Regions from separate parts of the Mesorhizobium sp. ISC15 genome, predicted to be linked through region 2. Evidence: riboswitches for the same ligand, from Rfam matches in the RefSeq annotation. Region 2 holds a riboswitch; each other region holds the start of a gene.

Region 1 (7,693 bases), on a different contig from region 2:
ACGATGGTGGAGGCCCGCCCGTTGCGGTCTTCAAGCATCTCCAGCAGATCGATGCGCTGGCTTTGAGTGAGCACCGAGATGCCCCAGTCGTCCAATATCAGCAGCTCGACGCGAGCGAGAGACTTGAGCATGCGGGCATGGCGACCGTCGCCACGAGCCAGCGCCATTGCCTCGAACAGGCGCGGGACACGTTGGTAGGAGACGGAGCGCCCGTCCCGGCAGGCTTTGTGGCCCAGGGCACAGGCAAGCCACGATTTTCCCACGCCGCATGGGCCTGTAATTGCCAAATTATTGTGCCGAGAGATCCAGTCGCCGGCGACAAGCCTGGCAAGAAGGGCGCGGTCGATGCCGCGCGGGATGCGCAGATCGATATCTTCCACGCAAGCATTCTGCCGCAGGGCGGCAAATTTGAGACGGGCGGTCATGCGCTTGGTGTCACGTTCCGCCGCTTCCCTGTCTGCCATGATGCCGATGCGCTCCTCGAAGGTTAGGGCCGCAAGATCGGGCGAGCTTCTCTGTTCCTCGAAGGCTTTGGCCATGCCGGCCAGGCCAAGGGCGAGGAGGCGTTCATGAGTAGGGTGTGCGAGCATTTTTCTCTCCTGATGATGAGGGTCAGTGGAAGTAGGAGCGGCCACGGATGTTGCCGTGGCGTAGGGGTTTGGGCTCGGGTTCCGGGTCCGCGAAGGCGCGGTCCAAGCCAGACTTGAGGATGGAGCGAATGGAGCCAACAGAGCGGGCCTGGATGGTGTTTCCACGCCGGCAGGCTGCTTCCAGACGGGCAGCGCCGTAGGTTTTCTGCAGGGCGAAGATGCCCAGGCAAGTGCGGAACCCTTGCTCGGGATGAGGCCGAGCCATCATGATCGCCGTGGTCAGGGCTGCCGTGGACGGACCTATTTTCTCCGCTACGAAGCTGATCCGTGTCGGCGTCCAGGAGGCGTGCCGCCGATGGGCGCTGGGCATGTGATCGGCAAGCGTGGCATGGTTGCGCCGGCCCGGGGACTTGGCGTGGCTGGCAACCCGTTCGCCCTTGTAGAAGGCTTCCACAGTGCGATCGGCGATGCGGACATCGACGAGCTCGCGGATCAGGCGATAGGGCACCGAATACCAGTTGCCGTCGACTTCGACATGATAGTCGGGCGCCACCCGACAGCGTTTCCATAGGGCGAAGGCATAAGGCTCGGCCGGCAGAGGTCTCAGCGCCGGAGCGTCCACTGCGGCAAACAGTTCGGCCCGGCTCATGCCATATGTCAAGCGACGGCCAGTTTTACGAGCTAAGGCGACACCCATTCTTACGTTCTCCTGGCAGTAGGCTGATGCAAGGCGCGCGGACCGTAAGAGTCGGCGCGCGCCTTGCATCGGCCGGTGTGTGGGGCTGATCAGGCGTTTGCGATCCTGAGAGCCTCTTCCAGATCGCGCAGGCGGTAAGATCGTCCCTTGATGTTGAGCACGTTTGAATGGTGCAAGAGTCGATCGAGGATGGCGATGGCCAGGATCTCGTCGCCGGCGAGCAATTCGGTCCAGTCGCGGATGCTTTTGTTGGTGGTGATCAGGATGGCGCCGCGGCCATATCTATAGGTAATCAGGCGAAAGAAGAGACTGGCCTCTTCTCGGGTCATGGGCTCGAAGCCGAGCTCGTCGATGATGAGCAAGGCCATGTTCATGTAGCGTCGACGCTTCAGGCGCGAGGGCGGCAGTCCAGCATCGACCTTGAGCGCGGTCATGAGTTCGTCAAAGCGATAATAGAGAACCGAGAAACCCAGTTCGATGGCGCGTGTCCCCAGGGCGACTGACAGGTGGGTCTTTCCGACGCCAGGCGGGCCTTGCATCAGCACGGTCTCGGCGTTGCGGATCCAGGCGCCCGTGGCCAAGGTGTCGATCCGCGAGCGCTCGATCGCCGGCTGGAAGGCGAAGTCGAAATTCTCCAGGGTCTGGCCTGTCGGGAGTCCCGACATCTTCAACGAGACCTTCACCCGCCGCTCCTCACGTCCAGAGCATTCGCTCTCCAGCAGGCGATCCAGAAAGGCGTGGGGGGCGATCTCCTTGGCCACGGCTTCGGCCAGGAGGTAGTCGAGATGACCGGCGGCGTAGGTCAAGCCGAGCGTGTTCAGTTTGGTGCGCGTACGGTCAATATCGAGCTTGGGTGTACTCATCGGGCGACCTCCGCAAGGGCGGCGTAGAGATCGATCGAGCGCTGGGCGACCGGGGTGGAAGCCAGCTCTTGGATTCTGGCGCCCATGCGCCCGAGGGGCGGCGGCGCCTTGACCCGGTCGGTGCTGGGGCCATCGTAATGCGCCTGGTCGATCACCAGTCGGGAGTCCGTCTTGCGAGGATGAACGGCTATGGTCTCGCAAGCCTTGAGGATCTGAACACTCGTGGCCGTTCCTCGAATCTCCACCTGCTGGCCAACAAAGCGAAACGGCACGCTGTACTGACGCCCCTCGAACGCCACCAAGCCGTCGACGCCGACGCTGCGTGTGGCGACGGCATCAAACGGCTCGGGCAGGGTCGCTGGCACAGGCGTCAGCCTTTGCGCCTCATCCCTCCAGGCTTCGGAGACGCTCGTTCCTGTCGCCGGGCACCGGCGCTGCTGCGACAAGGCCTCGAGGCGAGCATCCGTCCAACTCTGCAGATCGGACAAATCCGAAAATGATCGGCCGTAAGGCTCGAGCGCCATGCGCTGATCGCGAACCCGGCGCTCGACCTTGCCCTTCGCCTGGGGTTGGCGCGGCGCACAGGCGTCGATGTGAAAGCGCATCATCAAGCCATAGCGCCGGTAGGTGGCGTTGATCGTGCCCCAGGCGCCGGCCCCGTGAGCAATGGCTGTCTTCTCATTGTCAATCCGCACGGTCGCCGCGACGCCGCCCAGACGGGTGAAGCAGGCCGAGTGGCACGACAGCCATGACAGCATGTCCTTGGCTGTCGACCAGACGATCGCCTCCTTACGGCTCCACGAAAGTACCATGTGCAGGGCCAGCAGATCGATCGGCACATTCCCGATAAGAACGCCTGGAAAATGCGCCCAATCCACCTGCGCCTGCGCCCCGGCTGGCGTCTCCACCCGGCGCCGCGCACGGAGCGCCGGGGCTGGATAGGCGCTCTTCCAGAACCGCTCGATGGAGCGGAGGCTGCCATCATAGCCATGTTCCACGCACAACCATTCGTGAAGCGCAGCAAGGTTGAGTGCGACGCTCGTTTGCTGGGAGCGCCAGTGCTCGATCGCCTCGCGCAACGCTTCAGCCTTGAAAGGCTGCCGTGAACGACCGTCCACCGCGCCGGTCTTCATCCGGGCCACGTGGTAACGGACCGTTCCCTCAGTCACTCCAAGAAGACGAGCAATCTCGCTCTTCGCTGTGCCCCGCGCCAATGCCTTGATTGCCATGCGCGCCTCCAGGTCGAGCCGCCTCATCTGCCCCTCCAGATCCCTCAAAGGTCTGGAGCAACAAGATCAGCCGAAGACGACTGCTCGTAAATCTGGATGTCGCCTTATCCTTCACATCGCACGTCGCCCTACACCATAGGCCCGCATGATCCGCCCATTGAGATCGGCGACCAGCTCACCGATCGCCTGATTGAGTTCAACCAGGCTGAAGAAGCGGCGGTTGCGAAGGCGCGCCAGCACCCATCTCTGGGCAATTTGGACCGAAACTTCGACTTTTGCCTTATCGCGGGCCTTGTACGGCCGGGCTGGCAGGATTGTGGTGCCATAGTGCCGGGCCATATCCTGGTACGTACGGTTGAGGCCGGGATCATAGCGGTCGGGGTTGGTCACAGCCGCCTTGAGATTGTCGCAGACCGTGATGGTCGCCACTCCGCCGAAGGCGGCGAACATGCCGACATGGCAGCCGATCCAGTCGCCCAGCCCTTCGCTCGGCCGAGCCTCGCAGTAAACATAGCTGGAGGCTCCCAATGCGCCGACGAACAACTTCATAGCCTGAGCTTCGCCCGTTATCGGGTCGACGATATCGATGGTGTCGCCGGCGTAGTCGACAAACACCTTCTCACCGGCGGCGTGGCGTTGGCGCATCGTTGGCGACACGCGCTGCTTCCGATCGTGCGCTCGCTCAATCCCGACGCCGAACTGATCGAGACAGATTTCGCTCGGGTCCCGCTGGACAAGGTTCTGAACACAGGCCGTTTTGATTTCGAGAAGGCCGAGCAGCATCCGCTCTGGTTCAAGGAACTGAACGGCTTCAAGGACCACGTGCCCGAGACCGAAGAATACGGCATCCGCTCATTCGTCTATCGCGAGCGCCGCCCCTTAGATCCGATGAAGCTCAAGGCCTTCATCAACAAGTCCTGGCCCGGCATTGTGCGAGCGAAGGGCTTCTTCTGGCTGGCAACGCGTCCGCACTATGTCGGCGAAATCAGCCAAGCAGGAGCACTGATCCGCACCGGCAAGCGCGGTCTTTGGTGGGCCTCCGTACCGAAGAACCAGTGGCCGGATCATCCGGAATGGAAGGCCGCAATGAAACCTTATCTCGACCCGATCTGGGGAGACCGAAGGCAAGAGATCGTTTTCATCGGCTGCGACCCGATGGATGAACGCCAAATCCGCTCCGACCTCGATGCCTGCCTCGTCAAGGAAAAGAACTTCATACCCGGCCACTGGCGCGATCTTCCGGATCCATTCCCGAGCTGGGAAAGGCAGGCTGCATGAGCGCTGACGCTCTAGCTGGGTTTCCGACTGAAAATGTTGGCAACGCAGTCCACTGGTTGGCTGCCAGGCACTGTGCGGATGTCCAGTTCGCGACTGCGATGAACCGCCGTTGCAACGACGTGTCGACTCCAATAGCCTTCTTCGCGATGGTTCCGCGGTGCGCAAGCGCCGGGGTGAAAAGGGAACATGGTGAAGCCTTTCAGGCCAATGCCATGGCTGCCCCCGCAACTGTAAGCGGCGAGCAAAATCCGACACGCCACTGGCCGGAAGGCCGGGAAGGCAGGATGGCGCTGAGACCCGCGAGCCAGGAGACCTGCCATCAGCGAGAATTGACCGGACGGGGTGTGCCGGGAGGAAGCTCGAAGGCGGCCTCAATCCGTCATGCGCGCCATCCTTCCGTGCCTTGAAGAGGAGGTGACGGATGGAGAGCGTCGATTTAGGGCACAGTCCCGAGCACAGCATCATCGTCTGCATCCGCTGCCCCGGCCGGCGTGCGATTGACGGGAACCCCGGCTTGCGACTGATATCTATGCTGAATGCCGTACTGGACGGGGAGCCGGGCCGCCGGTTCCACATAGCCGAAGCCGACTGCATGGCCGGATGCGACAGACCGCTGACCGTTGCCTACACAGCCGGCGGCAAGGCCAGCTACCTCTTCGGCGACATCGATTCGGACCGTGACGCTCCCCACCTGATCGACTTCGCACACCTCTATCATGGGCTGCCGAATGGTTGGTGCAGGGAGGGCGAGCGTCCCCTTGGTCTCGCCGGCAAGACGCTGGCGCGCATTCCTGCGGTCCTCGCCGCGCGGGTCGCGTGATGAGCACCGTCATGCTCGAGGCGCACGATGTCGGTTTCCGTTCCCTGGCAGGGCAAAGCCTGGTCGAGGATGTGAGCCTGAGGGTGGAGGCGGGCGACCGGCTGGCAATCATCGGGCCGAACGGCGCCGGCAAGACGACGCTGCTCAGGATGCTCGCGGGAATGGTTCGGCCGGGTTTGGGTGAGATCAGGCTTGGAGGCCGCCGTCTCGACCATCTCGCCGCTATCGATCGTGCCCGCAAGATCGCCGTGGTCGGCCAGTCTGACCAACCGGATCCGCGCCTTGCGGTGATAGACTATGTCGAGCTTGGCAGGGTTCCGCATGTCGGCTTGCGGAGAAGGAGCGAGGAACGCGACATTGTCGTCGAGGCTCTGAAGCGGACGGGCATGTTGAAAATGCTTGACCGCGTGATCGGCTCGCTGTCGGGCGGGGAGCGCCAGCGTGCCCAGATCGCCCGCGCCATCGCGCAGGAGCCGAAGGTTCTTTTCCTTGACGAGCCCACCAACCATCTCGACCCCCGGGCGCGGGCGGAGATTCTGGAACTGGTCGCGGAACTGGGTGTCGCGGTTGTCGCCGTCCTGCATGATCTGTCGCTTGTCGCTCCGTTCGCCTCCCGTGTCGCGGTGATGAACGGGGGACGTCTGGTTGGCCTCGATTCACCGGCCAGGACGCTGACGCCGGCCCTCGTTCGCGAAGTCTTTTCCGTCGACGTGCTGCGTCTGCCGCACCCCGTGGAGGACCGTGAACTCACGATCTTTGACATTCCCATCCGCCTTTCCGTCTACCCCTGATCCACTGGAGGATTTGCACTTGAAACGTCTTCTCATCTGTCTTGCCGCTACGCTTGTCACCTCCGCCGGCTGGGCCTTCCCGGTGACCGTCGACAGTTGCGGCACGCCGCTGACTTTCGATGCTGCGCCGAAGCGCGCCGTTATCCATGACCTCAACATGACCGAAATGGCCTTTGCGCTCGGCCTGCAGCCCTCCATCGTCGGCCTGACCGGCATTACGGGCTGGTACAAGGTCGGGCCTGAGTTCACGGCCGAACAGGGCTCGATCCCCGAGCTTGCTCCCAAATATCCGACGCTGGAGAACCTGATTTCGGTCGAGCCCGACTTCTTCTTCGCCGGCTGGTATTACGGTATGAAGCCGGGCGGCGATGTGACACCCGACACGCTTTCCCCGCACGGTATCAAGACACTGGTGCTGACCGAAAGCTGCGTCCATCTCGACAAGAACCGGCCGGCTTCGTCGATGGACCTGCTCTATGGCGACGTGGAAAAGCTCGGCAAAGTCTTCGGCAAGGAAGTCGAGGCAGGAAAACTGGTCGCCGGCTGGAAAGAGAGGCTTGCCGACATCACGGCCAAGGTCGGAGACAACAAGGGCACGCGGGTGTTCCTCTACGATTCCGGCGAGGACAAGCCTTTCACCGCCGGCAAGTTCGCCATCCCGACTGCCATGATCTCGGCCGCGGGCGGCGAGAACATCATGGCCGACATGGAGACGAGCTGGGGCAACGCGGATTGGGAAACGGTTGCCACCCGCAATCCAGAGTTCCTGATCCTGCTCGATTATCAGGACGATGCCGGTTACCAGAAACTGCTCGATTTCCTGAAGGCGCATCCGGCGATGAAGGAGACCGATGCGGTGAAGAACGAGCGCTTCGTAGCACTACGCTATGCCGAGCTGACGCCCGGTCCAGCCAATATCGAAGCGATCGACAAGATCGCCAAGGCGATGCATCCCGAAGCCTTCTGAGCGTGACGCCCAGATTCTATGGCATGGCGATCGGCACAGGCGTCGCGACGGCGATCGTTCTTGCGCTTCTGTCGATCGCCTGGGGCTCGACGCTCATCCCGCTGCGAGACGTAGTAGCTTCGCTGGCCTATGCGACAGGACTCGGCGGTGAAGCACCCTCGGGCCCGGTGGGAAAGATCGTCGTGGACCTGCGTCTGCCGCGGACGCTGCTGGCGATCTGCGTGGGGACAGGCCTCGGCGTGGTCGGCGCGCTGCTCCAGACCGTCACACGCAACGATCTCGCGGATCCCTTCCTGTTCGGCCTGTCGTCGGGGGCGGCAGGCGCGGTGTCGGTCATCACCGTGTTCGGTGACCACTTCGGCACCTGGACTCTGCCGATCGCCGCCTTCACCGGCGGCATGCTTGCGGCCATCATCGTCTTGCTGCTGGTCAGCCGCATCCATGGCCAGGGGCCGGAG
Region 2 (7,693 bases):
CTGCGTCGCCGGCGCGGTGTTCATGCGCTGCTGATCATCGTGCTGGTGCCGGCCGCCATCGCTTTCGCAGTTGAAACCATGCTTTCGGGCATTCCAGCCGGATTGATCCTCACGGCGATTCTGGCGACGTCGCTGCTGTCGCAGAAGAGCCTGGCCGAGCATGTCGAGGCGGTGGCCGACGGGTTGGACAATGGCGGACTCGATATCGGCCGTGTTGCCGTCTCGCGGATCGTCGGCCGCGATCCGGAAAAGCTCGACAGATCAGGTGTCTGCCGCGCGGCGATCGAAAGCCTGGCCGAGAATTTTTCCGACGGCGTCGTCGCGCCCGTCTTCTGGGTCGGCGTCGGCGGCTTGGCCGGCGGCGTCGCCTACAAGGCCGCCAACACCGCCGATTCGATGATCGGCCACCGCACGCCGCGCCATGAGGCCTTCGGCCGGGCGGCGGCGCGCTTCGACGATCTGATCAACCTGCCGGCGTCACGGCTGACCGCGCTGCTCATCGTGGCTGCCTCTTTCTTCGTCAAAGGCGCCGATGCCGGCAACGCCTGGCGCACCGTGCAGCGCGACGCGAAAAAGCACCGCTCGCCCAATGCCGGCTGGCCTGAGGCGGCGATGGCCGGCGCGCTTGGCCTGGCGCTCGCCGGCCCACGCTCCTACGACGGCGTCATGGTCGACGATGCGTTCATGGGCGAAGGCGGCCGCCGCGACGTGGAAAGCGCCGACATCAGGCGGGCGCTGAAACTCTACCGGGTCGCCGACTTTCTGCTGATCGCGCTGTTCGGCTTGCTGTCGGTGATCGTCATCGCTGCGTGACGGCGTCTCATCTTGAGGACGGCCGGTCGAGATCGGCTGAAATAAAAAACCGCCTCGGGGGCGGGTCGCTGGCGCAAATCAGCACCATGAATAAATTCCTAGCATAACTGCCGTCACAAAGCAATCGATTTCGGGCCACGAAGTGGCCAATCGCTTCAGGTTTGCGCTGCCCCTCACTCTTACCATTCCGGGGCGAGCCGCTTCGTGCGGCTTTCCCTTCTCCGCTTGTGGGAGAAGGTGGCCGCGAAGCGGCCGGATGAGGGGTGTTCCAGCTTGGCACCAACAGCGCTCCGGCCAGCACCCCTCAACCGTCTTGGCGCTGCGCGCCAATCCACCTTCTCCCACAAGGGGAGAAGGAAGAAGAGGCGCGGGCAAAACCCCTCAGAACTCTATGCCTTGCTGCGCCTTCACGCCGGCGGAAAAGTGATGCTTGGTCACGCCCATCTCGGTGACCAGATCGGCCGCCTCGACCAGCGCCGGCTTGGCGTTGCGGCCGGTGACGACGACGTGCAGACCCTCGCGGCGCCCTTTCAGCGCCGCCACCACCTTGTCCAGATCGAGATAGTCGTAGCGCAGCGCGATGTTCAGCTCGTCGAGCACCAGAAGGCTGATCGACGGATCGGCCATCAGCTCGAGCACCTTGGCCCAGGCAGCTTCGGCGGCAGCGATGTCGCGCTTCAGATCCTGAGTCTCCCAGGTAAAACCCTCGCCCATCGTGTGCCAAACGACCCGATCGCCGAAAACGGCAAAGGCGTCCTTCTCGCCGGTGTGCCATTTGCCCTTGATGAACTGGACGACGCCGACGCGCTTGCCGTAGCCGAGCATCCTCAGCGCCAGCCCGAAGGCAGCGGTGGTCTTGCCCTTGCCGGGGCCGGTGTTGACGATCAGCAGCCCCTTCTCGACGGTCTTTGCCGCGACCTCGGCGTCCTGCACCGCCTTGCGCTTGGCCATCTTGGCGCGGTGGCGTTCTTCGTCCTTGGGTTCGATAGTATCAGCCATGTCATTTCACCTTCAGCGGCAGTCCCGCCACCATCATCAGCACCGTATCGGCTATCGTCGCGACCTGCTGGTTGAGCCGGCCGGCGGCATCGCGAAACCGACGGGCGAGCGCATTGTCCGGCACGATGCCCTGGCCGACCTCGTTGGAGACCACGAGCCATGGCCCGCGCGGTCGCGACAACACATCGGCCAGCCCCCGGCATTCAGCCTCAATGTCATGTTCGGCCAGCATATGGTTGGTCAGCCACAGCGTCAGGCAGTCGATCAGGACAGGCCGGCCGTCAGGCAGGGCCTCGATCGCGCCGACGAGATCGAGCGGCGCATCGATGGTCGTCCAGCCCTCGCCGCGCCGCGATCGGTGCAGCGCGATGCGCTCGCGCATCTCGTCGTCATAGGCTTGCGCCGTGGCGATGTATGTCCACGGCGCCGGACAGGCCGTCACCAATCTTTCGGCATGCGCGCTCTTGCCGGAGCGCGCACCGCCGATGACCAGCGTCAGCGTCCCGCCGGAAGCAACGCGATCAGGCAAAGCTGTCGCGCAGGCTCGTCGCCGTGCCGGTCAAGCGGCCACGCACCACGCCGACGACGGCGCCGAGCACCAGCCAGAACACCAGATTGGTCAGCGTCACCGCCACCACGAACTGGTGATGCAGACCTTCCGGGATCGGCGACTCGAAATTGTCGGGCTGCGGCGCGCCGACGATATGCGGCGCCACGATCAATGCCACGGCAAGCAGCGCCAGCGGCAGCGACTTGCGGAAGGCAAGCAGGCCGAGACCGGCCGCTGTCGCCACCACTGTCGCCATCCACCAGATCTGGCGCTGGGCGAGATCGGCGGCCGGCATCGCCGGCAGTTCGGGCGGCAGGCCAAGGTTCGGAGCCAGCGTGAACACGGCAAAGCCAGCGAGCCCCCAGAACAGGCCCTGACGCCAATTGCCGATGCCGCCGGCAAACTCCGAAGCGGCGACCAGGATCAGAGCAAAGCCGATGCCGGTAACGACATTGGCAGCGATATTGAAGACGAAACGCTCGAAGCCATCGGCCGGCGCCCAGCCTTCGTCTTCCGGAGCGGCAGCTTCAGCCGGTGCGGCGCTGCTCATAGCAGTCGTGCTCATTGCGTTTTCGGCAGGTGCTATCGGCGCCGCGGCATGGTCATGCGCGTGGCCGCCGCCGGCCTGCTCGTAGACTTCCGCCTTCAGGATGAGCGGCACGGTGGCATAGGCCTGCATGCAGGCGAGGACGACGCCGGCCACAAGCCCTGCGATCGCCGCGATGAACACGACGTTGCGAAACAATGTCATGATGTCAGCCCCTCGTCAGTGGCAGGGAAACGCCATCGAATGGCGATAGTCGTGAGCGGCATTGTGGACCGCATCGATATGCGAGAAGCCGACAAAGCCCATGACGAAAATGCCGAGAAATGCAGCAAGCGCCAGCTGCAAGAAGCGCGACTGCGAGGAGACGGAAGCGCCGAGCGAGACGGAAGCGGTATTCATGTCTTGTCCTTTCGCCCTCCACCCGAGGGCATAGAAGTCAGTTCTCCTGTCGCCGGCAGGTCTCCTGGCTCGCGGATCAGCGCCCTTCCCCACCTTCCCGAAGAAACTCTTCAGTGGCATATGGAGAGGACTACCGCACACAGTTGCGGGGGCAGCCACGGCATTGGGCAAATTTTGCCCTCACCGCATTCCCTCTTGGTTCCAAAGGAACCGACGACGGCTGCGACTATAGGCAGAATCGTAACGCCCGGCAAACCAAATTCCGCCAGCTACCAGCGCGAATGCGCCGTCTTGGCAGGCCAGCCAGCCGGCGCCGTGATTGACAATTTTCGCGGCCGGGTGTCGGCTGGAGCATCACAGGAAGCCGGTCATGCAACCCAGCCCGAGCGAGCACGATCCCTATAACGGTTTGACGCGACTTGAACCGACGCTGCCGTCGTCGGCGTACTGGGACATCGACGCCCATCAGCGCGATCTCGACGCCATCTGGTATCGAAGCTGGCTGCTCGTCTGCCGCGAGGCCGACCTTGCCCAGCCGCTGGCGTTCAGGACATTCCGTGTCGGCACGCAGGAGATCGTCGTGCTGCGCGACGAGACCGGCGAGCTGCGCGCCTTCCATAACACCTGCCGGCATCGCGGCTCGCAGCTCTGCCAGGCGAGCGAAGGACGGCTGAAGGCGCGGCTCATCACCTGTCCCTATCACGCCTGGTCCTATTCGCTGCGTGGCGATCTCGTGCGCGTGCCGTCGAAATCGCTACCTGAAGGCTTCGACAAGGCCGATCATCCGCTCTATCGGGTCGCACTGTCGGTGTGGCGCGGTTTCGTCTTCGTCAATCTCAGGGAAGACGCCGCCGGTTCGGCCGAAACATCCTTCGATCCCGCATCCGGCAATCTCGCCAACTGGCCGCTGGAGACGCTGGTGTCGGGCCATGTGCTGCGCAAGGTGATGGACTGCAACTGGAAGATTTTCTGGGAGAACTTCAACGAGTGCCTGCATTGCCCGGGCGTTCACAAGGACCTGTCTCGGCTGGTGCCGATCTATGGCCGCGGCCTGATGGGGCGGCACGACGACCCGGAATGGGCCCGTTACGCCGACAATGACGCGCCGGAGTTTTCCGGTGGCCTGCGGGCCGGAGCCGAGACCTGGTCGCGCGACGGGCGCGTCCACGGCCCGGCCTTTCCCGAGCTGACGTCCGCCGAGCGTACCGCCGGGCAGACCTATGCCACCAATTTGCCGTCGATGTTCATCGTCGGCCATGTCGATTATGTCCGCACCGTGCGGCTGGTGCCGCTCGGCCCGGAGCAGACCGAACTGACCGCCGAATGGCTTTTTTCGCCCGAAGCGCTCGCCGATCCAACGGCTGATATCGACAACATCGTCGCCTTCGGCAGGCAGGTGCTGGAGGAAGACGCGGATATCTGCGAGGTCAACCAGAAGGGCCTGCGCTCGATGCGCCACGAGGCCGGCGTGCTGATGCCCGAGGAATATGAATTGCATCGCTTCCACAACTGGGTGCGCGAACGCCACAGCGCTTTCACCGACGCCCTGAACATCTGAGAGGTTTGGCCCGCCTTCTTTTGTCCGGGGCAACCGTGATAGTCGTCTTGCAGTGCTGAATCAGATTGCGAGACCATGAGCATCCTTACGCCAGTCGCCCCCGTTCAGGATCAATCGAAGACGAAGCGCATTATCGCCATCGACGTCGCACGCGGCATCGCCTTGCTTGCCATGGCGAGCTACCATTTCACCTGGGATCTCGAATTCTTCGGCTACACCGATCCCGGCCTGACCGCCTTCGGCTGGTGGAAGTTCTACGCGCGCTGCATCGCTTCGACCTTCCTGTTTCTGGTTGGCGTCAGCCTGTTCCTCGCCCATGGCAAACAGATCCGCTGGAACGGCTTCTGGAAACGCTTCGCCATGGTCGCCGGGGCGGCGCTCGCCATATCGGCCGCCACAAGGTTTGCCACGCCCGACAGCTTCATCTTCTTCGGCATCCTGCACGAGATCGCGCTGGCCAGCCTGCTCGGCCTGGCGTTTCTGCGGCTGCCGGCGCTGCTGACGCTTGTCGTCGCGGCTTTCGTCATCACCGCTCCGCTCTATCTCAGGTCCGGGATCTTCGACCATCCGGCCCTGTGGTGGGTCGGCCTGTCGGCAACCAATCCACGCTCCAACGATTATGTCCCGCTGTTGCCGTGGTTCGGCGCCGTGCTTGCGGGCATCGCGGCGGCAAAGCTCAGCTCCGCCTCCGGCATGCTGACGCGGCTGGCGAGCGTCACGCCTGCCCGCTGGACAAATCCGCTGGTCTTTATCGGCCGGCACAGCCTCGCCTTCTATCTGATCCACCAGCCGGTGCTGATCGGCTCGGTCTGGCTGTTTTCGCAGATCATGCCGGCACCGGTCGAAACCAGGCAGGTGACCTTCCTGAAAGAATGCCAGATGTCGTGCGAGCAATCGCGCGACACGGAGTTCTGCTCCAGCTATTGTGTGTGCATGCTCGATACGCTCGAGGGCGAGGCGACGCTTGATCGGCTCTACAGCAACGACCAGGCTGCAGACTGGAAGGCACATCTCGACGAGCTCGCCGGCGCCTGCACAGCCAAAGCCGACAGCACTTTGATGGAGGGAGGAGCACAATGACCGACCATCAGCCTAAACCGGGGCAGCCTAAACCGGGGTTTATACCGTGGCCGCCACTGATCTATCTCGCAGCCATCGCCGTCAGCATCGCGCTTGGCTTGCTCTATCCGCTTCCATGGATCGGCGGCCTTCTAGGCGACATCCTGTTCGCGGCCGGCTGGGTGGCATTGTTCGGCGTCGTCGCACTCTGGTTCACGGCGATCCGCACCATGATCCGGGCAAAGACGACGCTCCACCCAAACGCCGTGCCGGACCACCTGGTCACATCAGGCCCTTTCGCCGTCAGCCGCAACCCGATTTATCTGGCCAACACGCTGCTGCTGATCGGCGTGGCCCTTGTCTCGGGGATTGTATGGTTCCTGCCGCTGGCGATCATCGCGGCCTTCGCAACGCAGAAGATGGCGATCGAAGGCGAGGAGAAAGTCCTGGCGACGAAATTCGGCAAGAAATACCGGGATTACGCGAAAAAGGTGCGGCGCTGGATTTGAGGCGTGCGGCAAAGGCCACTCAAGTGTTGACGCCGAGCTCCACCAGTCGCTCGACGCAGGATTCCTCAGCCTGGTCGAGCTCGGCCAGGGTCTCTTCGAGGTCCCGGCGCTTCTGGCGCAGATCCTCTCGCTTTTCCTCGATGCGCTTGATCATCAGATTGAGTTGACCGACCTCCCCGGGCGGCTCCTTGTACATCTGGATGATTTCGCGGATTTCGTTGATCGAAAAGCCGAGCCTCTTGCCGCGCATGATCTGGCGGATGAGATGCCGGTCCGACGGGCGAAACAGCCGCGTGCGGCCGCGCCGTACCGGCTGCACCAGCCCCTCGTCCTCATAGAAGCGCAGCGTCCGCGTCGAAACATCGAATTCGCGGGTCAGTTCTGTGATCGAATAATATTCCCGCATCATCACTCCAAATGCCCGGAAAGCGGCGCGATCACCCATCATGCGGCGATGCCCTTCATTCACAAAAGCGGCTCGTCCCGTACCGGAATCGATCGGTTGGCTCTCCGTCAAAACTTCGCACGCAACTTACGTAAAAGTCAATTGAAGTGCCTTATCCGGCTCCGGCGCCCAGATGCAGCCACCAGGTTGCAAGGCTAAGGAAGGCGAGGAAACCGATAACGTCGGTAATCATCGTCGTGAAGATTGATGACGAAATCGCCGGATCGGCGCCGAGCCTGTCGAGGAACAGCGGAATCAGAATGCCGCCGAGTGCCGCGGCCAGCATGTTCACGATCATCGCCACGGCAATGACGAAACCGAGGTCGGGATTGTGAAACCAGAGGCCGGCGACCAGCCCGAGGATCGCCGCAATGACCATGCCATTCAGCAAGCCGACCACAACCTCGCGGCGAATGACGCGACCGGCATTGTAGATATCGAGGTCACGTGTGGCGAGCGCGCGCACGGTCACTGTCATCGTCTGCGTGCCGGCATTGCCGCCCAGCGAGGCGACAATCGGCATCAGTGCGGCAAGTGCGACCATTTCCTCGATCGTCGCGCCGAACATACTGATCACCGAGGCCGAGATGAAGGCCGTCCCGAGGTTGACCAGCAGCCACGGAACGCGCGAGCGCGAGGTCGAGAAAATGCTGTCCGAGAGTTCTTCGTCGCCGACACCACCCATGCGCAGCAGATCCTCCTCTGCTTCCTGCTGAATGACGTCGACCACGTCGTCGATCGTCAGCACGCCGACCAGCCGGTCATTCTCGTCGACGACGGCGGCGGAGAGAAGGTCGTATTGCTCGAATTCGCG
Region 3 (7,693 bases), 3.3 Mb from region 2:
CGACGGATGCGGATGCCCGCATCCCGCCGGGGCAGTATCTCGAACAAGGATTCCCGGTGCTGTCGGCCGGGCCGACGCCGCGTGTGCGCACCGAGGAGTGGTCGTTCACACTCAAGCACGGACCGCGGCCGATCAAGAAGTGGAATTGGACAGAGTTCAACGCGCTGCCTTTGACCAAGATGACGCGCGACATTCATTGCGTCACCGCATGGACCAAGTTCGACACGGCGTGGCAAGGCGTGCTGGTCGACGATATTCTGGCGGATGCCGGCATCGAGCCGCCGAGCCCCTTCACGCTGGCGCTGTCGTTCGACGGCTACACCACGAATGTGCCGACGAAGGACCTCACCGCCGGCAAGGCGATGGTGGCGCTGCTTTACGAAGGCAAGCCGATCACGCCGGACCATGGCGGCCCGGCGCGGCTGCTGGTTCCGCATCTCTATTTCTGGAAGTCGGCCAAATGGCTGAACGGGCTGCAGTTCACCGCGCGCGACGAGCCGGGTTTCTGGGAACTGCGCGGCTATCACATCTATGGCGACCCGTGGCGCGAGCAGCGCTATACGGGCGATCCATGAGCGACCAGCCGGCGGCGCAGTCGCCCTGGCAGACGGTGACCATCACCCGCATCAAAAAGCGCACGCCGCGCGTCACCAGCTTTTTCCTCCGGCCGTCACGGCCCTTCGCCTATCGTGCCGGGCAGCATGTCGATGTCAGGCTGACGGCGCCGGATGGCTATCAGGCGCGCCGTTCCTACTCCATTGCCTCGGCGCCGGAAGGCGGCGAGACGATCGAGCTGGCGATCGAAAGGCTCGATGATGGCGAGGTCTCGCCATTCTTCCACGAGGTCGCGGCAGTCGGCGACGAGGTCGAGCTGCGCGGACCGCTCGGCGGACACTTTGTCTGGTCCGACAGTGACGGCGGCCCGCTTCTGCTGGTCGGCGGCGGGTCGGGCGTGGTGCCGCTGATGGCGATGATCCGCCATCGCGCCGCACGCAAATCGGCGGTTCCTGCCACGCTGGTGTTTTCCGCACGGATCTGGGACGAGGTGATCTTTCGCGACGAGCTGATCGATTTCCATGATCGCCGGGACGGCTTCGATCTGGTGCTGACGCTGACGCGCGAGCCGGCCCGGCGCCCGGCGGACTATTCTCGGCGGATCGACGTTGCAATGATAGAGCAATCGATGGTGCGGCTGCCCACGCCACCAAGGTTCGCCTTTGTCTGCGGCTCGAATGCCTTCGTGTCGGCCGCCGCCCAGGCGCTGATCGATGCCGGCGTTCCGGCAAGCCTCATCCGCACCGAGCGCTACGGGGTCTAATGCATGTCGCGCAACAACCTAAAGCGCGTCGCATAAGGCCGGTCAAAACGCGACGCGCTTTAGGGCCGCCGGTCATGCCTCGATCTCGATCGCCGTCAGCGGCTTCGAACAGCAGGCAAGGATGAAGCCGTCGTCGATCTCGTGATCGAGGATGCCGCCATTGTGGCTCATCTCGACCGTGCCCGAGACCTTTTTCACCTTGCAGGTTCCGCACAGGCCGAACTCGCAGGCCGCCGGGATGCGCACGCCCGAAGCGCGCGCCGTCTGCAGCACGGTCTGGCCGGCAACGCAGTCGGCATCGACATCCGAAAGCGAAAAGCGGACTGGCGTTGCGGCTTCGGCAGGTATTTCGACCCCGCCCTCTGCCGGCCCACCCTCTGCCGGCGAACCGAACGGGGCCGGTATTTCCTCCACCATCGGGGCCGCAAAGCTCTCCTGATGATAGTTGCCCATGTCGAAGCCGGTGGCCTCCAGCATCTGCCGCACCGCACGCATAAACGGGTCGGGGCCGCAGCAGAAGATTTCGCGCTCGCGGAAGTCTGGCGCCAGCAGCGGCAGCCGTATCGCGTCGATCCGGCCCATATGGCCGAACCAACCCTCGCGGCTGGACCGTTCCTCGATCATGAAGCCAAGCGTCAGACCCGGCATGCGGCTGCCGAGCAGTTCGAGCTCCTTGCGGAAGATGATCTCCTCGGGCTTTCGTGCACAGTTGACGAAGCCGACATCGGTCCATGGCGCGCAATCGTTCAGCCAGCGCAGCATCGACATCATCGGCGTCACGCCGGAGCCGGCCGAAATGAACAGATACTTGGCCGCGGGATGGCTGTGCAGCGAAAAGTCGCCCGTCGGACCATAAGCCTTCACGTGAACGCCGGGCTTCAGATTGTCGAACATCCAGCGCGTGCCGAGACTGCCGGCTTGCGCCTTCACCGTCACCGCGATCGAGAACGGCCGCGACGGCGAGGAAGACAGCGTATAGGTCCGCATCAGCGGGCCGTCGGAGGTCGGCAGTTCCAGCGTCACGAATTGGCCCGGCTTATAGCGGAACCAGGTCTGGTTGTCGGAGCGGAAGGTGAAGGTCTTCACGTCGGGCGCCTCGTCGCTGACGCCGATCACCTCCAGCACCTGCAGCCGGTCGTTCCAGGGCGCCATTTCGTCGAGATGGCGATAGAGCCCGAGGTCCGTCATCGCATTCATCCCTCTCACCTTTCTCTAGGCGACGCTGCGCAACGCCGGCCGGCCGTCCTCGGCAAGGCGCGGTCCGATGAAGGAGGCGTACCATTCGACGAACTGGATGACGCCGCCCTCATGCAGTTCCGAATAAGGGCCGGGCTCATAGGCCGGCGACAGGATGCCGAAGGCGTTTTCCTCGACGATGCGGCGGTCCTGGTCGTTGGTCTCGGTCCATACATGGGTGAGTTCGGCAAGGTCGTAATCGACGCCTTCGACCGCGTCCTTATGGACGAGCCATTTGGTTGTCACGGCGGTTTCCGTGGCGCTGATCGGCAACACGCGGAAGGTGACCGCATGATCGCCGAGGATGTGGTTCCAGGTCGTCGGATAGTGATAGAGCAGCAGCGAGCCGACACGGTCGGTCGAAACGCTGTCGGAAAGGTTCTTCTTCACGGCGCGTCTTCCCGTCATCGTATAGCTGACAGCGTCGCGCAGCAGCGGTGCGCGGGTGGCGCGGTATTGCCCGGCCGGATCGATGCGGAACTTGCTCGGCAGGCCCGCCGCCTCGCATTTCGCCCAGTGCGCCAGCATCTCAGGATCGCTGTCGGCGCCCTGCACGCCGGTCACGGTCGGCGCTTCCGGGAATGTCTTGCACAGTTCCGGATGATTGCCGGCGCAATGATAGCACTCGCGGTTGTTCTCCCAGACGAGCTTCCAATTGCCCTTCTCGACGATGGTCGATTCGAAGGCGACCTTTGCCTCGCGCAGCCGGTGCGGCAGCAGGTAAGGCTCGATCATGGCGCGCATCGGCGCGAAATCGGCGGGCTCCTTGGCCAGGCAGATGAAGATGTAGCCGCCGACACTTTCGCAAGCCACCGGCTTGAGGCCGAACTGGCTCTTGTCGAAGCCGTCCGCCATCTGGCGGGCGAACAGGAGCCGGCCGTCTAGCTCGTAGGTCCACTGGTGATAGGGGCAGACGAGCTTTGCCGCCGTGCCCTTGTCGGCGTTGCAGACGCGGCTGCCGCGATGCCGGCAGGAATTGTGGAAGGCATTGATCTTGCCTTGCTGGTCGCGGACCAGCACGACCGGATAGTCGCCGATCTGGGCGGTGATGTAGCTGCCCGGCTTCGGCAACTCGCAATCGTGGCCGATGAACAGCCAATCGCGATACCAGATCAGCTCCATGTCGAGCTTGAAGAAATCGGGATCGGTGTAGAAGGGCTGCTCGAGCGAATAGCCTTGCCTGCGGCCGTGCAAGAGCCTCAGCATGTCGTTGCGCGAATCCATGTCCTGTCCTCATAGCCGTCGCATCGGCCCGAAATCGGAATCGATTTCGGAAAGCACGATGCGCAATTCAAATTCTTGGAGCGTACTTTATGCGTCCAGATGGACGCATGTCGCTCCAAAGACTGAACTGGTGGTGATTGAGGAAGGATCGCTTGCACGCCGGCGACAGGCCAGACATGCATCATCCACCTCTTGACCGCCCACCGCGATCAGTCGAGTCTAGACACCTCGGGCTGGTTTCCGGGCTCTGGAGTGTCCTTGCGGACAGTCGCGACACCTTCCCAGGCTTGTGGCCCAGTGGTCTCCCGTTGCGACTTGAACTCCACCACCGTTGCGGGGGCAGCGCCGGGATTTGACCGGCTTCCCAATTCTCCGCTTCGTCGTCACCAAGCGGCACCTGAGATGGCGTCATCTAATCATGACGGCCAGCTGACTGTCGGCATGAAAGCGACATCGTATCCATGCGGCGCGACACGGCCCGCGAAACGTGCAGGTTGGTAATTGCAGGGCTGAAACCCATTTTTTCGGCCACCATTGTCGGCCGCCGTGACATCGAATTCCGACCCGCGGCGGAGGCAAAGAAGGTTAACAGTTTCCAAAAGTGACTATTAGCCGCTCCTAAAATCGAACCGAACGGTTCGTTTCTGTTGACAATGCGTGCATGACGCTGTGAACGCAGGTCCGCCAATCCGTCAAATCGTCAAATGGCGACTTTGGCATAAAGCTTTGAAAATAAAAGATAAAGCAGCGCCTGTAGAAGCGTCTGGTACAATTTCAAGGTGTAGATTCTTGGTCCACACGGAACAACTTCGTGATTGGAATCTGCGGGATGGCCTTCCCACATCGGGGCTGTCCGAACGACGCGAATTCCTTCCAAGACACGCCGCTAGCCGGACGGAAAACTAAGATACTGGAGTACCAAAAATGAAAAAGATTGCTCTTACTGCCGTCGCCGTTCTGGCCATCACCGGCAGCGCCTTTGCCGGCAGCGACCATTATGGGTCCAACGGCGCCAACCAGCCGGCCGCTGCGGTCGACAGCTCGTACACGGCTTCCATTCAGAAGCCGGCTCACGCTGAAAAGCCCGCCGTCCAGGGCGCCGACCGCAACCTTTTCGGCAACAATTAACAGCTGATCCCAGACCATGGTCCCAAAAAGTGGAAACCGGTTTTCGGAAAAGATCATGGTCAAACAAGAAGACAGAGCGGCGGCAGGTCCGCCGCTAGGGATCTTTAGAAATTCAGGAGTATTGGAAATGAAGAAGATTGTTCTTGCCACCGCCGCCATTCTGGCCATCTCCGGCAGCGCTTTTGCCGGTAGCGACAACTATGGATCGAACGGCGCCAACCAGCCGGCCGCTGCGGCCGACAGCTCGTACACGGCTTCGGTTCAGAATTCCGCTTCGGCGCAGAATCCGGTTCCGGCCGACGAGAAACCCGTCCACGGCAGCGACCGTAACCTCTTCGGCAACAACTAACAGCCAGTTCCAACAGCAGCGGCGGCATTTGCCTGCCGCGCTGATGGGATACGAAAATCCAGGAGCACTGAAATGAAGAAGATCGTTCTTACCGCCGCCGCGCTTTTGCTTGCTGCCGGCAGCGCCTTTGCCAACAACGACAATGTTGGCGGGACCGACATCAACAAGCAGGCGACCGTCAACGTCGACAACACGCAGACGTCTTCGGTACGCAACACCGGTTCGCCGATCTACAAGCTGCTCAATTCGTCGGGCGACGTAGAGAAGTCCGCCCCGCAGGGCAGCGACCGGAACCTGTTCGGCCGCTAGCGCATCGGCCCGAAAATCGGAATCGATTTTCGGAAAGCACGATGCGTAGGTTCAAAGTGTTAGAGCGTACTTTGTGCGTCCACTTGGACGCACGTCGCTCTAACAGCAACCTGAATGCACAAGAGCGGCGGGCTTTGCCCCGCCGCTCTTGTTTTTGGCTTCGCCAAACAACAACTGCTCGGCAGTCCTGCTGCCGTTCTCAGGCCGCCTTTGCTTCCGCTTCGTGAAGCGTGAAGGACCGCCCGTCGGTATCGAAAATATGCAGGTCGCCGGCATCGGCACTCAACCGCAGCGTCGCGCCCCGCTTGACCTCGACATTGCCGGGCAGCTTGGTCACCAGCGGCAGGTCGGCGCGGCCGATGTCGACATAGACGAGCTGGACCTCGCCGAGCTGCTCGACATAATCTACCGTTCCCTCGAAAAGATAATCCGCGCCGCTAGCGATCATCAGATCCTCCGGCCGCACGCCGAAGCTCACCGAAGCGCCCTTCGCTGAGGCCGGCGTGGCGATCGGCACCGTCGCCTTGCGCCCGCCGACATGGCTGACGATGGTCGGGTTGCCTGATTTGTCGATCGTCGCCGGCAGGATGTTCATTGCCGGCGAGCCGATGAACTGGGCGACGAACAGATTGCCGGGTTTCTTGTAGAGCTCCATCGGCGTGCCGACCTGCTCGATATGGCCGTCCTTGAGCACCACGATGCGGTCGGCCAGCGTCATCGCCTCGACCTGGTCGTGGGTGACGTAGATCATTGTTGTGGCAGGCATCGACTCCTTGAGCTTGGCGATCTCGATGCGGGTGGCGACGCGCAGTGCCGCGTCGAGGTTCGACAGCGGCTCGTCGAACAGGAAGACCTTCGGGTTGCGCACGATGGCGCGGCCGATGGCGACGCGCTGGCGCTGGCCGCCCGACATCGCTTTGGGCAAGCGGTCGAGATATTTGGTCAGCTGCAGGATTTCCGCCGCTTGGCGCACCCGCTTGTCGATCTCGGCCTTGCTCTCCTTGCCGATCTTCATCGAGAACGCCATGTTGTCGTAGACGGTCATGTGCGGATAGAGCGCATAGGACTGGAAGACCATGGCGATGCCCCGCTTCGACGGCGGCACGTCGTTGACCACCTCGCCGGCGATCTTGAGCTCCCCGGAGGTGATTTCCTCAAGCCCGGCGATGGACCGCAGCAAGGTCGACTTGCCGCAACCCGAAGGGCCGACGAAGACGATGAACTCGCCCGACTTTATGTCGAGGTCGATACCGTGGAGAATGTTGAGATTGCCGTATGATTTCTTCACTTGCCTTAGCGTGACATCGGCCATGGGTTCCCTCCAGTGAATTGCAAACTCAGTCGATGCGCCCGAACCAGGCGCCGTAGCCGCCGAGGCGGATAGAGCCGGCGCCAGTCTGTCCCGAAAACCCGTGCCCCGGCAAGGGCTGCAGCGAGCGTCCGCCGAGATTGACTTCCGCCGGTCGGCTGCCGAGATTGAAGACGCAGACGATCTGCTCGTTGCCCTCGCGGCGCGTGAAGGCGACCGTATCGCCGTCGCTCTCGATGAAGTTGATATCGCCCTTGGCCAGCGCCGGATGCAAACGGCGGAAGGCGAGAAAGCGCCGGTAGTGTTCAAGCAGCGAGCTGTCGTCGCCCTGCTGCACATCGACCGCTTGCGAAAGGTGCTTGGCGGGCACGGGCAGCCATGGCTTTGCCTTGGAGAAGCCGCCATTGCTGTCGGCGCCATCCCAGACCATCGGCGTGCGGCAGCCGTCACGGCCCTTGAATTCCGGCCAGAAGCGGATGCCGTAGGGGTCCTGCAGATCCTCGAATTGCAATTCCGCTTCGCCAAGACCAAGCTCCTCGCCCTGATAGATGCAGACCGAGCCGCGCAGCGACATCAGCAGCGCCGAGATCACCTTGAGATAGGCGGTCTGGTCGGCTTCGCCGGCCGCCCAGCGCGAGGCAGTGCGCATCACGTCGTGGTTGGAGAACGCCCAGCACGACCAGCCGTCGCTGGCGACCTTGCCGAAGGCTTCCAGCACCGAGCGCACCTTGGCCGCGCTGATTTTTTCGGGCGCCAGGAAGTCGAACGAATAACACATGTGCACGCGCTTGCCGCCGGCGGTATAGGCCGCCACCACCTC
Region 4 (7,693 bases), 1.4 Mb from region 2:
TAGCTGCCGCCGGCGATCAGTGCCACGGGGAGCGCAAACATCAATAGGAAGCGGCCGACACGGCGCTTCTTCTTCGGCACCACCGGCGCCGGTGCTAGCTGCGGAGCGACCGCCACCGGAGCTGCCGCCGGCTGCGCCGGAGCTTCAACCTCCAGCTTGGTTGCATTCTCATCTACCTTGGCTACCGCGTTCATGCTGCTGCGCCTTCTGCACCTTTGACTTTTTCGCCGGACGCCGTCTCGCCGTCCGCCAGGTTCTTGGCCATTGCCTCCAGACCCTTGATCAGGATGCGGCGATCTTCGAGCGACACGCCGGTAAGCGATTCCTCATAGACTTCGCCAGCAAGGCTCTTGATCTCTGCGTAGGCCTCGCTCGCTTTGGCGGTCGGGAAGATCATGCGGACGCGGCGGTCGGTGGCGTCGGAACGGCGCTCGATCCAGCCGCTCTCCTCCATGCGGTCGACCAGGCGCGACACGCTGATCGGCTCGATCTCGAGAAGCTCGGCGAGCCGCGCTTGCGTGATGCCTTCTTCCTTGGCGACGCGGACCATAAGCCGCCATTGCGCCGAGGAAAGGCCGAGCCCGCTGGCCTTCGCCTCGAAGCGCTTGCGCATCAGGCGCTGCACGTCGTGGATCAAAAAGCCCAATCTATCGATGCCGTCGGAAACCATGAGCGGCATATATTATAAGCGTGCTTACTATTCAAGATGCGGCATTATGCCAGAAGCCGGCAAGTGTGGATGGCAGTCACATCAGGAACGATTGCGAATGAGCATCGTGACCACGAAAAAAGCGCCGACCGAGCTGGTGATGATGCCGATCGGCAGTTCCTGCGGCGGCAGCAGCGTGCGGGCTAGAAGGTCGCTTGCCAGCAACAGCACCGCTCCAAAGAGGGCGCAGCTTGCAATCAGGCGCAGGTGCAACGGGCCGGCCAGGGGCCGGGACAGATGCGGGATCATCAGACCGACGAAACCTATGACGCCTGCCACCGAGACGAGGATCGCCGTCGAGAAAGCAGCGACGAGAAATGTCGTCCTGCGCATCCGCGCAACCGGCACGCCGAGGCTTTCGGCGGCGTTTTCGCCGGCCAGGAAAGCGTCGAGCCGACGGTGGTTCCAAAGTCCGAACACAAGGATGGTGCCTGCGCCCAGAGCAGCCAGTCCGACATTGTCCCACCGCGCCAGCCCGAGCCCGCCCATCGTCCAGAACAGCACCGAGTGGGCGGCGCGCTGGTCACCGGCAAAGACGAGATAGTTGGTCAAGGCGGTGAACATGAACGATACGGCAAGCCCGGCCAATATCAGCCGTTCGGGGCCTTGCCCCCTCACCCGCGAAACCAGCAACAGCACGATGCCGGCGGCCAAAATGCCGCCGGTGAAGGCAGCGACCGGCAACGTCCAGATGCCGAAATGGTCGCCAAAAATGGTGATAACGGAAACCGCGCCGGCCGCGGCACCGGACGACAGGCCGAACAGGAACGGATCGGCGAGGTCGTTGCGCGTTACCGTCTGCAGCAGCGCGCCGATGACGCCCAGCCCGGCGCCGACACAGATGGCCATGATCGTGCGCGGCAGCCTGAGATCGACAACGATTTTGCCGACCGGACCGGGCACGATGTCTCCGTCCAGTCCGGCCGCATGTCCGAGCGCGGCAACCACGTCGCTCAACGCTATGACCGTCGATCCATAGGCGATCGACAGCAGTGCAAGAGTGGCAATCGCCACTGCTCCTGCTATCATTGCCAATTCGAACGCCCTGCGGCGCAAGCTCAGAAAGCTTCCGGGTGCATCGCCCTGGCGATCTTGCCGATCGCCTCGATGTTGGCTGGCCCGGGCGTCAGCTCGGCATAGCGCAGCGCGACGAAGCGCTCATTCCTGACCGCGTCGGTTTCCTTCATCGCCGGATGAACTTTGAGGAAATCGAGCAGTTTCCTGTAGCCGCCACCGTCCTGGTAATCGAGCAGGATCAGGAACTGCGGATTGCGGGAGGCGACCGTTTCCCAATCCGTATTGCCCCAGCTCGTCTGCATGTCGGCCATGATGTTGTCGCCGCCGGCAGCGGCGATCATGGCGCTGGGGATCGCGAACTTGCCTGATGTGAAGGGTTTGTCTTCGCCGGAGTCGTAAAGAAATACGCGCGTTCCCTTGTGGTCGCCAACCTTCGCCGTGATATCGGCGAGTTGCGCTTTCCAGTCCGAAACAAGTTTTTTCGCCTCGGCTTCCTTGTCGAAAATCCTGCCCAGCTTTTCGATGTCGTCGTAGAGCAGGTCCATCGAGGCGGCGGGGCGGTTGTTGTCGAGATGGACGCAGCTTTCCGTCAGCACCAGCGTCTTGATGCCGTGCGGCGCCAGCGTATCGGGCGTCACCTCGCCGCCCGGCTTCATGCCGTAATACCAGCCGGCGAAGAAGAAATCGGGCTCGACCGCGACGAGGTTTTCAAGTGTCGGATATTTCGGCGCGAGTTCCGGGATCGAGCCCTGCTCGGCCTTGAATTCCGGACCGACCTTGTACCATCCGGTGATGCCGGTCAGGCCGAGGATCGACGGTTGCAGCCCCAGCGCGAAGGCCATCTCGGCCATGTTCATATCCTGGATGATGGCGCGCTTCGGCGCGGCGTCGAACGTCAGCGGCGTGCCGCAGCTGTCTACAGTTACCGGGAAAGCAAAGGCGGTCACCGGGAAAGCGAAGGCGGTCTGGGCAAACAGGAGGGAGGCGAAAGACAATGCGAGGCGTTTCACGAATATTGCTCCTTGGTCAAATCGGAATGTGAAGAGGCACGGTTCGGAACGTCGAATACCGTGAGTTCGCGGTCTTCGGTGGGATGGCGCAGCCGAAGCACGTCGACGCCGAAAATCTGGCGGATCAACTGCTTGGTCAGCGCCTCGCGCGGACCGGCAAACGCCTGCAGGCGGGCCTCGTTCATCACCGCGACCCTGGTGGCAAATGGCGTGACCAGCGACAGATCATGAAGCACCGCCACGACGGTCATGCCAAACTGCGACACGAGTTCGAGAAGCTCGCTGCGGGCGCGCGGATCGAGATGATTGGTCGGTTCATCGAGGAACAGGATTTTTGGCTCCTGGGCAACGGCGCGTGCCAGCTGGGCGCGTTGCCGCTCGCCACCCGATAGCGAGCCGATCGTGCGGCCGAGCAGCGGCAGCAGGCCGGTTCTGCGAAGCGCTTCGACGGCGATGTCGCGTTGCTCGCTCCTCCGTCGCAAGCCGGCATGCGGGACGCGGCCAAGCTCGACGTAGTCGATCACGGCAAGCCGCGGATCAGGCTGATCGGTCTGGCCGACGACAGCCATGTGCAGCGCCCGCTCGGCGGCCGAAAACGTCTCCAGCCGGCGTCCGGAAAATCTCACATCTCCCGCGCTTGGCCGCAGGGTGCCACATAGCATGCGCAACAGCGTCGTCTTGCCGGCGCCGTTGGGACCGATGATTGCGAGGCGATCGCCCGCCGCCACCGAAAGGCTGACCGCGCTGACCAGGCATTGGCCATTCGCCGTCGCGCTCAGCTCACGCGCTTCAAGAAGAGGCTGGGAGGCGTCCAACTTACCGTCACTTTCTCAATGGCGACGGAAGGAAGCTGGACGGACCGGCCGACAAGACCGATGTCCACGTCTCCTCCCGGCACACCCCGTCCGGTCAACTCATGCTGATGGCAGGTCTCCTGGCTCGCGGGTCTTTGCGCCATCCTGCCTTCCCAGCCTTGCCGGCCAGTGGCATTTCGGATTTTGCTAACCGCTTACAGTTGCGGGGGCAGCCACGGCCTCGATCCGAAGATCTCACCGTGTTCCCTTTTCACCCCTTGCCTTTCGACTCGGGGACCATCACCCAGGCACCCTAGTTTTCCGCCAATCACAGCGCAATAAATTTCCAGGGTTGAAACAGCCGCTGGAGCGAAGGGTCTTGTCAGAAAGAGCCATACGAATCTCGTTATGTAATAACGTTACCATTTAAAAGACGCCGCTTGCTCCTGTCAAGCTCTTTCGCCCGACGCCTTCGACTTGCCGGCCGCCGTCGCTCGCGATTTGCGCGGTGCGCAATTTCGATCAAACTGCCTCCACCAGGAAGCGGCACCATGACTTTGCCAAATGCGAAGACTGGGCCAAATGCGAAGACTGGGCCAAATGCGAGGAGCCATATGAACCCGACCGAGAAAGCGCTGTGGTTCGTCGAAAGCCATCTGCCGGAATCCGTCTCGCTCGCCGATGTCGCCAAGAGCAGCGGCGTGTCGCGCTTTCACGTGACGCGGGCCTTTGGGGCTGCGACCGGCCGTTCGGTGATGGGCTACATGCGTTCTCGCCGGCTGACCGAAGCGGCGCGCAGGCTCGCCGCCGGCGCACCCGACATCCTCTCGGTCGCGCTCGACGCCGGCTACGCCTCGCATGAGGCCTTCACCCGCGCCTTCCGCGACCAATTCGGCACCACGCCGGAACTGGTGCGCGCGCAAGGCTCGCTCGACAATCTCGCTCTCGTGGAGCCGATCCTGATGGACCAGTCCTTCCTCACCAATCTCGAGCCGCCGCGTTTTGAGACCAGCCGGCCGTTTCTCATCGCCGGTCTCGGCGAACGCTACAGCTGCGAAACCAGCGCCGGCATCCCGATGCAATGGCAGCGGTTCGGCCCGTATATCGGCAATATTCCAGGCGAGATCGGCGACGTCGCCTATGGCGTCTGCGTCAACGGCGACGACACCGGCAATTTCGACTACATCGCCGGCGTCGAGGTGTCCGATTTTTCGGACCTGCCGAGGGAGTTTTCGCGCGTGCGCGTGCCGGCGCAGAAATACGCCGTGTTCGCCCATCGTGACCACATCTCGACCATCCGCCGCACGGTCAACACGATCTGGAACAAATGGCTGCCGGCCTCCGGGCACGAGATCGCCGATGCGCCCGAATTCGAGCGCTACGGCCCCGAATTCGATCCACGCAGCGGCAATGGCGGGCTGGAAATCTGGATACCGGTGAAGGGGTGAAGCGCGGCCAGCCAAGGGCAATTGCTTCAGACAAATGATGCTTCCAGCTTGTGTTGGAGATCATTGTCGAGGCGCGCTCCGCCCGGTTTTTGCCTTCTCCCCTTGTGGGAGAAGGTGTCGCCGAAGGCGACGGATGAGGGGTGCTCCAGCCTGGCGCCGATGGCGTTCCGTCCAGCACCCCTCAACCGTCTCGGCGCTGCGCGCCGATCCACCTTCTCCCACAAGGGGAGAAGGGAAAGACGTTACAGCTCCAGGTTCCAGTTCTGGCCGACCAGATCCTTGCCGAAGGCGTGATGGCGCTCCTCGTCGGCCAGCTTGAATCCTGATGCCTCGTAGATGCGGCGCGCTGAGGTGAGCACGTCGTTGGTCCACAGCGTCAGCGTCTTGTATCCCTTCGCGCGGGCAAAGCCGATGCATTCCTCGACCAGCCGCTTGCCGATGCCGAGACCGCGCGCCGAGGGTTCGACATAGAGCAGGCGCAGCTTCGCCACCGTGTCCGACTGGCGCACGACGAAGACCGAGCCGACGACGTCCCCGTCCCGCTCGGCGATCCAGCTGCGCTCCCATTTCGGATCGAAGGATTTGAGGAAGGCACCGAGGATTTCGGCGACCAGCGCCTCATAGGTTTCGTCCCAGCCATACTCCTGCGCGTAGAGCAGGCCCTGGCGATGGATGATCCAGCCGATGTCGCCGACCTGCAAAGGCCGCAGCATGTAGGGGACCTTGGGCTCCGTACATTCGCCCAGCAGCCGCTGCACCGTCTGCATCGCCTTGACCAGCCTGTCCTGTTCCGGAGCGGAAAGCCGGTCGAGCAAGGCCGCGACCTGATCGTGCGAACCCTGGTTCAGCGGCGCGAAGGCCGTCCTTCCCGCCGGCGTCAGCGCGATCGACGAGCGCCGCGCATCGGCTTCAGTCGCTGCGCGCTCCACCAGGCCGCGCTCCTCGAACTTTTTCAACAACCGGCTGAGATAGCCAGGGTCGAGACCGAGATCGCGCGCAAGATCGGTGGCGGTCAGCCCATCGCGATGCGCCAGTTCGTAGAGCACCCGAGCCTCGGTCAGCGAGAAGGTGCTTTTCAGCCATCCTTCGTCGAGCAAGCCGATCTGACGGGTGTAGAAGCGGTTGAAGCCTCGCACCGCATCGATCCGCTCCTTGCCGGGTTGATGATGAATCGTCATGGCATCCTCCTGCCCGCACACGATCAATCATTTGCTTGACTTAGTCAAGTATCCAGGCATCAGACTCGCCGGATCAACTCCTCGAAGCCATTTGCCAGATGAGAGGCTCCGGCCGAGAACATCTTCACGAGGTTTTTTGGGCGGCCGGGGGTCTTGTTGGCATCCAGCAGCACCGCCCTGCCCTCATGGATGACGAAATCGAACTTGCCGTAGTCAAAACCGAGTTCGCGTCGCAGCTGGCGCATTTCCTGGGGAACAGGCACGGGCTCGCGGCGGATCGTCTCGGACGCCTTGACCAGGGCGTTCGGCGAGACGTAGCGGGTGCAACGTTCGCTCTCTCCGCAAAACACCCAGAACCGCGCCGCGAAACCATCGGGTTCTTTTTCCGGAATGAACTTGTCCACGACCAGATCGTCGCGCCCGAAGACGCCATCCGGAACATCGCCGAGAGATCCGTAGACCTCATAGGGCTGCAGGACTGGCATGTCCGGAAATGGCGGTGGTTTCCTCGCGCGCTGCGCTCGCCGATTGAGGAACCTCTCCGGAATGCCCTGATTGTTGAGATTGCTTTTGACGATGACCGGGCCTGGCCAGGCGTCTCCCTCGTTCACCAACGCTCCGCTGATCCGTCGTTTGGATATGTCGGCCGTCCCGACATTGAGGCAGAATGGGAAACTCCGTGCATAGTCGAGATAGTCTGCGGGCGTTATCGTCGCATCGACATGCAGAACCGCGACGTCGGCGCTGTATGTCTTCGACAGACCTTGCTGAATCCGGACCGAATGGCCGCGCCTTTTCAATTCTCCCAGAACGTCGAAAAGCAAATAGGGACTGCCCCTGCGCAGCAGGATATCGCGCTTGCCAAGGAACTGATCGTGCTCATGCGTTATGACGACGATACGCGCCACAGCTCCCCCCTTGGCTTCCATACCCACTTCCATTATGCGGCTATGGGCAGTTGACGCCAGCCTTTTTAGGTCCGACGGGCACGCATGACCAATCATTGGGACAGTTATCACCGTCACTGGATGCTCCTGGAGGCGCCGCTCCGGCCAACTCCGGAGACAGTTGGCATTGTCGAGCGCGAGCTTGATCTGGACGAAGCCGATGTTCTGCTGCTGGGCGTTACCCCGGAACTGGCCGGCCTCGGCAAGACGATGCTGGCCGTCGACGGATCCGCCGCGATGGTTTCGGGCGTATGGCCGGGCGACAGCGCCTGCCGCAGGGCAACGACCGGGAACTGGCTGGACCTTCCGCTCAGCCGCGCCAGCGTCGGCGCGGTCATAGGCGACGGTTGTCTGACGGTCGTCGATTCCGCACGCGCTCGCCGCGCCCTCCTGGGCGAGGTCGCCAGAGTGCTGAAGCCCGGCAGCCGCGCGGCGATCCGCGTTTTCGCCGGCCCTGAGACGTTCGAGGATTTGCAGGACATCAAGGCCCAAGCCTTGGCCGGCGGAATTGAGAATTTCCATGCGCTCAAATGGCGGATCGCCATGGCGTGTACGACCAGCGATTCCGATCGCGCCATAAATGTGCAGGT

The links. Region 2 has a riboswitch for cobalamin ahead of RPG13_RS23705 (CbtB domain-containing protein). Riboswitches for the same ligand answer to the same signal wherever they lie in the genome.
Region 1: linked by a shared signal. The riboswitch ahead of RPG13_RS32860 (DUF1636 family protein) and the one ahead of RPG13_RS23705 (CbtB domain-containing protein) in region 2 are both predicted to bind cobalamin.
Region 3: linked by a shared signal. The riboswitch ahead of RPG13_RS08200 (aromatic ring-hydroxylating oxygenase subunit alpha) and the one ahead of RPG13_RS23705 (CbtB domain-containing protein) in region 2 are both predicted to bind cobalamin.
Region 4: linked by a shared signal. The riboswitch ahead of RPG13_RS17135 (ABC transporter ATP-binding protein) and the one ahead of RPG13_RS23705 (CbtB domain-containing protein) in region 2 are both predicted to bind cobalamin.

What each region holds. Positions count from the first base shown of each region.
Region 1 covers NZ_JAVSPX010000002.1:2,614-10,306, forward strand. The annotation lists gene istB (IS21-like element helper ATPase IstB) at 1-590, opposite strand, end outside; gene RPG13_RS32835 (Mu transposase domain-containing protein) at 613-1,239, opposite strand; gene istB (IS21-like element helper ATPase IstB) at 1,377-2,150, opposite strand; gene istA (IS21 family transposase) at 2,147-3,379, opposite strand; partial or broken gene istA (IS21 family transposase) at 3,503-4,045, opposite strand; partial or broken gene RPG13_RS32855 (GTP-binding protein) at 4,031-4,657, shown strand; cobalamin riboswitch at 4,788-4,992, shown strand; gene RPG13_RS32860 (DUF1636 family protein) at 5,079-5,477, shown strand; gene RPG13_RS32865 (ABC transporter ATP-binding protein) at 5,477-6,268, shown strand; gene RPG13_RS32870 (ABC transporter substrate-binding protein) at 6,288-7,235, shown strand; gene RPG13_RS32875 (FecCD family ABC transporter permease) at 7,259-7,693, shown strand, end outside.
Region 2 covers NZ_JAVSPX010000001.1:4,933,031-4,940,723, forward strand. The annotation lists gene cbiB (adenosylcobinamide-phosphate synthase CbiB) at 1-813, shown strand, start outside; gene cobO (cob(I)yrinic acid a,c-diamide adenosyltransferase) at 1,195-1,812, opposite strand; gene cobU (bifunctional adenosylcobinamide kinase/adenosylcobinamide-phosphate guanylyltransferase) at 1,814-2,311, opposite strand; gene RPG13_RS23700 (CbtA family protein) at 2,334-3,113, opposite strand; gene RPG13_RS23705 (CbtB domain-containing protein) at 3,129-3,308, opposite strand; cobalamin riboswitch at 3,346-3,538, opposite strand; gene RPG13_RS23710 (aromatic ring-hydroxylating oxygenase subunit alpha) at 3,679-4,866, shown strand; gene RPG13_RS23715 (DUF1624 domain-containing protein) at 4,942-5,946, shown strand; gene RPG13_RS23720 (methyltransferase family protein) at 5,943-6,434, shown strand; gene RPG13_RS23725 (MerR family transcriptional regulator) at 6,454-6,840, opposite strand; gene mgtE (magnesium transporter) at 6,992-7,693, opposite strand, start outside.
Region 3 covers NZ_JAVSPX010000001.1:1,644,083-1,651,775, forward strand. The annotation lists gene RPG13_RS08185 (molybdopterin-dependent oxidoreductase) at 1-575, shown strand, start outside; gene RPG13_RS08190 (FAD-binding oxidoreductase) at 572-1,318, shown strand; gene RPG13_RS08195 (hybrid-cluster NAD(P)-dependent oxidoreductase) at 1,391-2,506, opposite strand; gene RPG13_RS08200 (aromatic ring-hydroxylating oxygenase subunit alpha) at 2,531-3,778, opposite strand; cobalamin riboswitch at 3,993-4,194, opposite strand; gene RPG13_RS08205 (DUF680 domain-containing protein) at 4,703-4,906, shown strand; gene RPG13_RS08210 (DUF680 domain-containing protein) at 5,034-5,255, shown strand; gene RPG13_RS08215 (DUF680 domain-containing protein) at 5,328-5,564, shown strand; gene RPG13_RS08220 (ABC transporter ATP-binding protein) at 5,764-6,876, opposite strand; gene bglA (beta-galactosidase BglA) at 6,902-7,693, opposite strand, start outside.
Region 4 covers NZ_JAVSPX010000001.1:3,561,513-3,569,205, reverse strand. The annotation lists gene RPG13_RS17155 (HlyD family secretion protein) at 1-194, opposite strand, end outside; gene RPG13_RS17150 (MarR family winged helix-turn-helix transcriptional regulator) at 191-670, opposite strand; gene RPG13_RS17145 (FecCD family ABC transporter permease) at 752-1,738, opposite strand; gene RPG13_RS17140 (ABC transporter substrate-binding protein) at 1,768-2,736, opposite strand; gene RPG13_RS17135 (ABC transporter ATP-binding protein) at 2,733-3,551, opposite strand; cobalamin riboswitch at 3,644-3,847, opposite strand; gene RPG13_RS17130 (AraC family transcriptional regulator) at 4,145-4,978, shown strand; gene RPG13_RS17125 (bifunctional helix-turn-helix transcriptional regulator/GNAT family N-acetyltransferase) at 5,221-6,156, opposite strand; gene RPG13_RS17120 (hypothetical protein) at 6,216-7,085, opposite strand; gene RPG13_RS17115 (class I SAM-dependent methyltransferase) at 7,149-7,693, shown strand, end outside.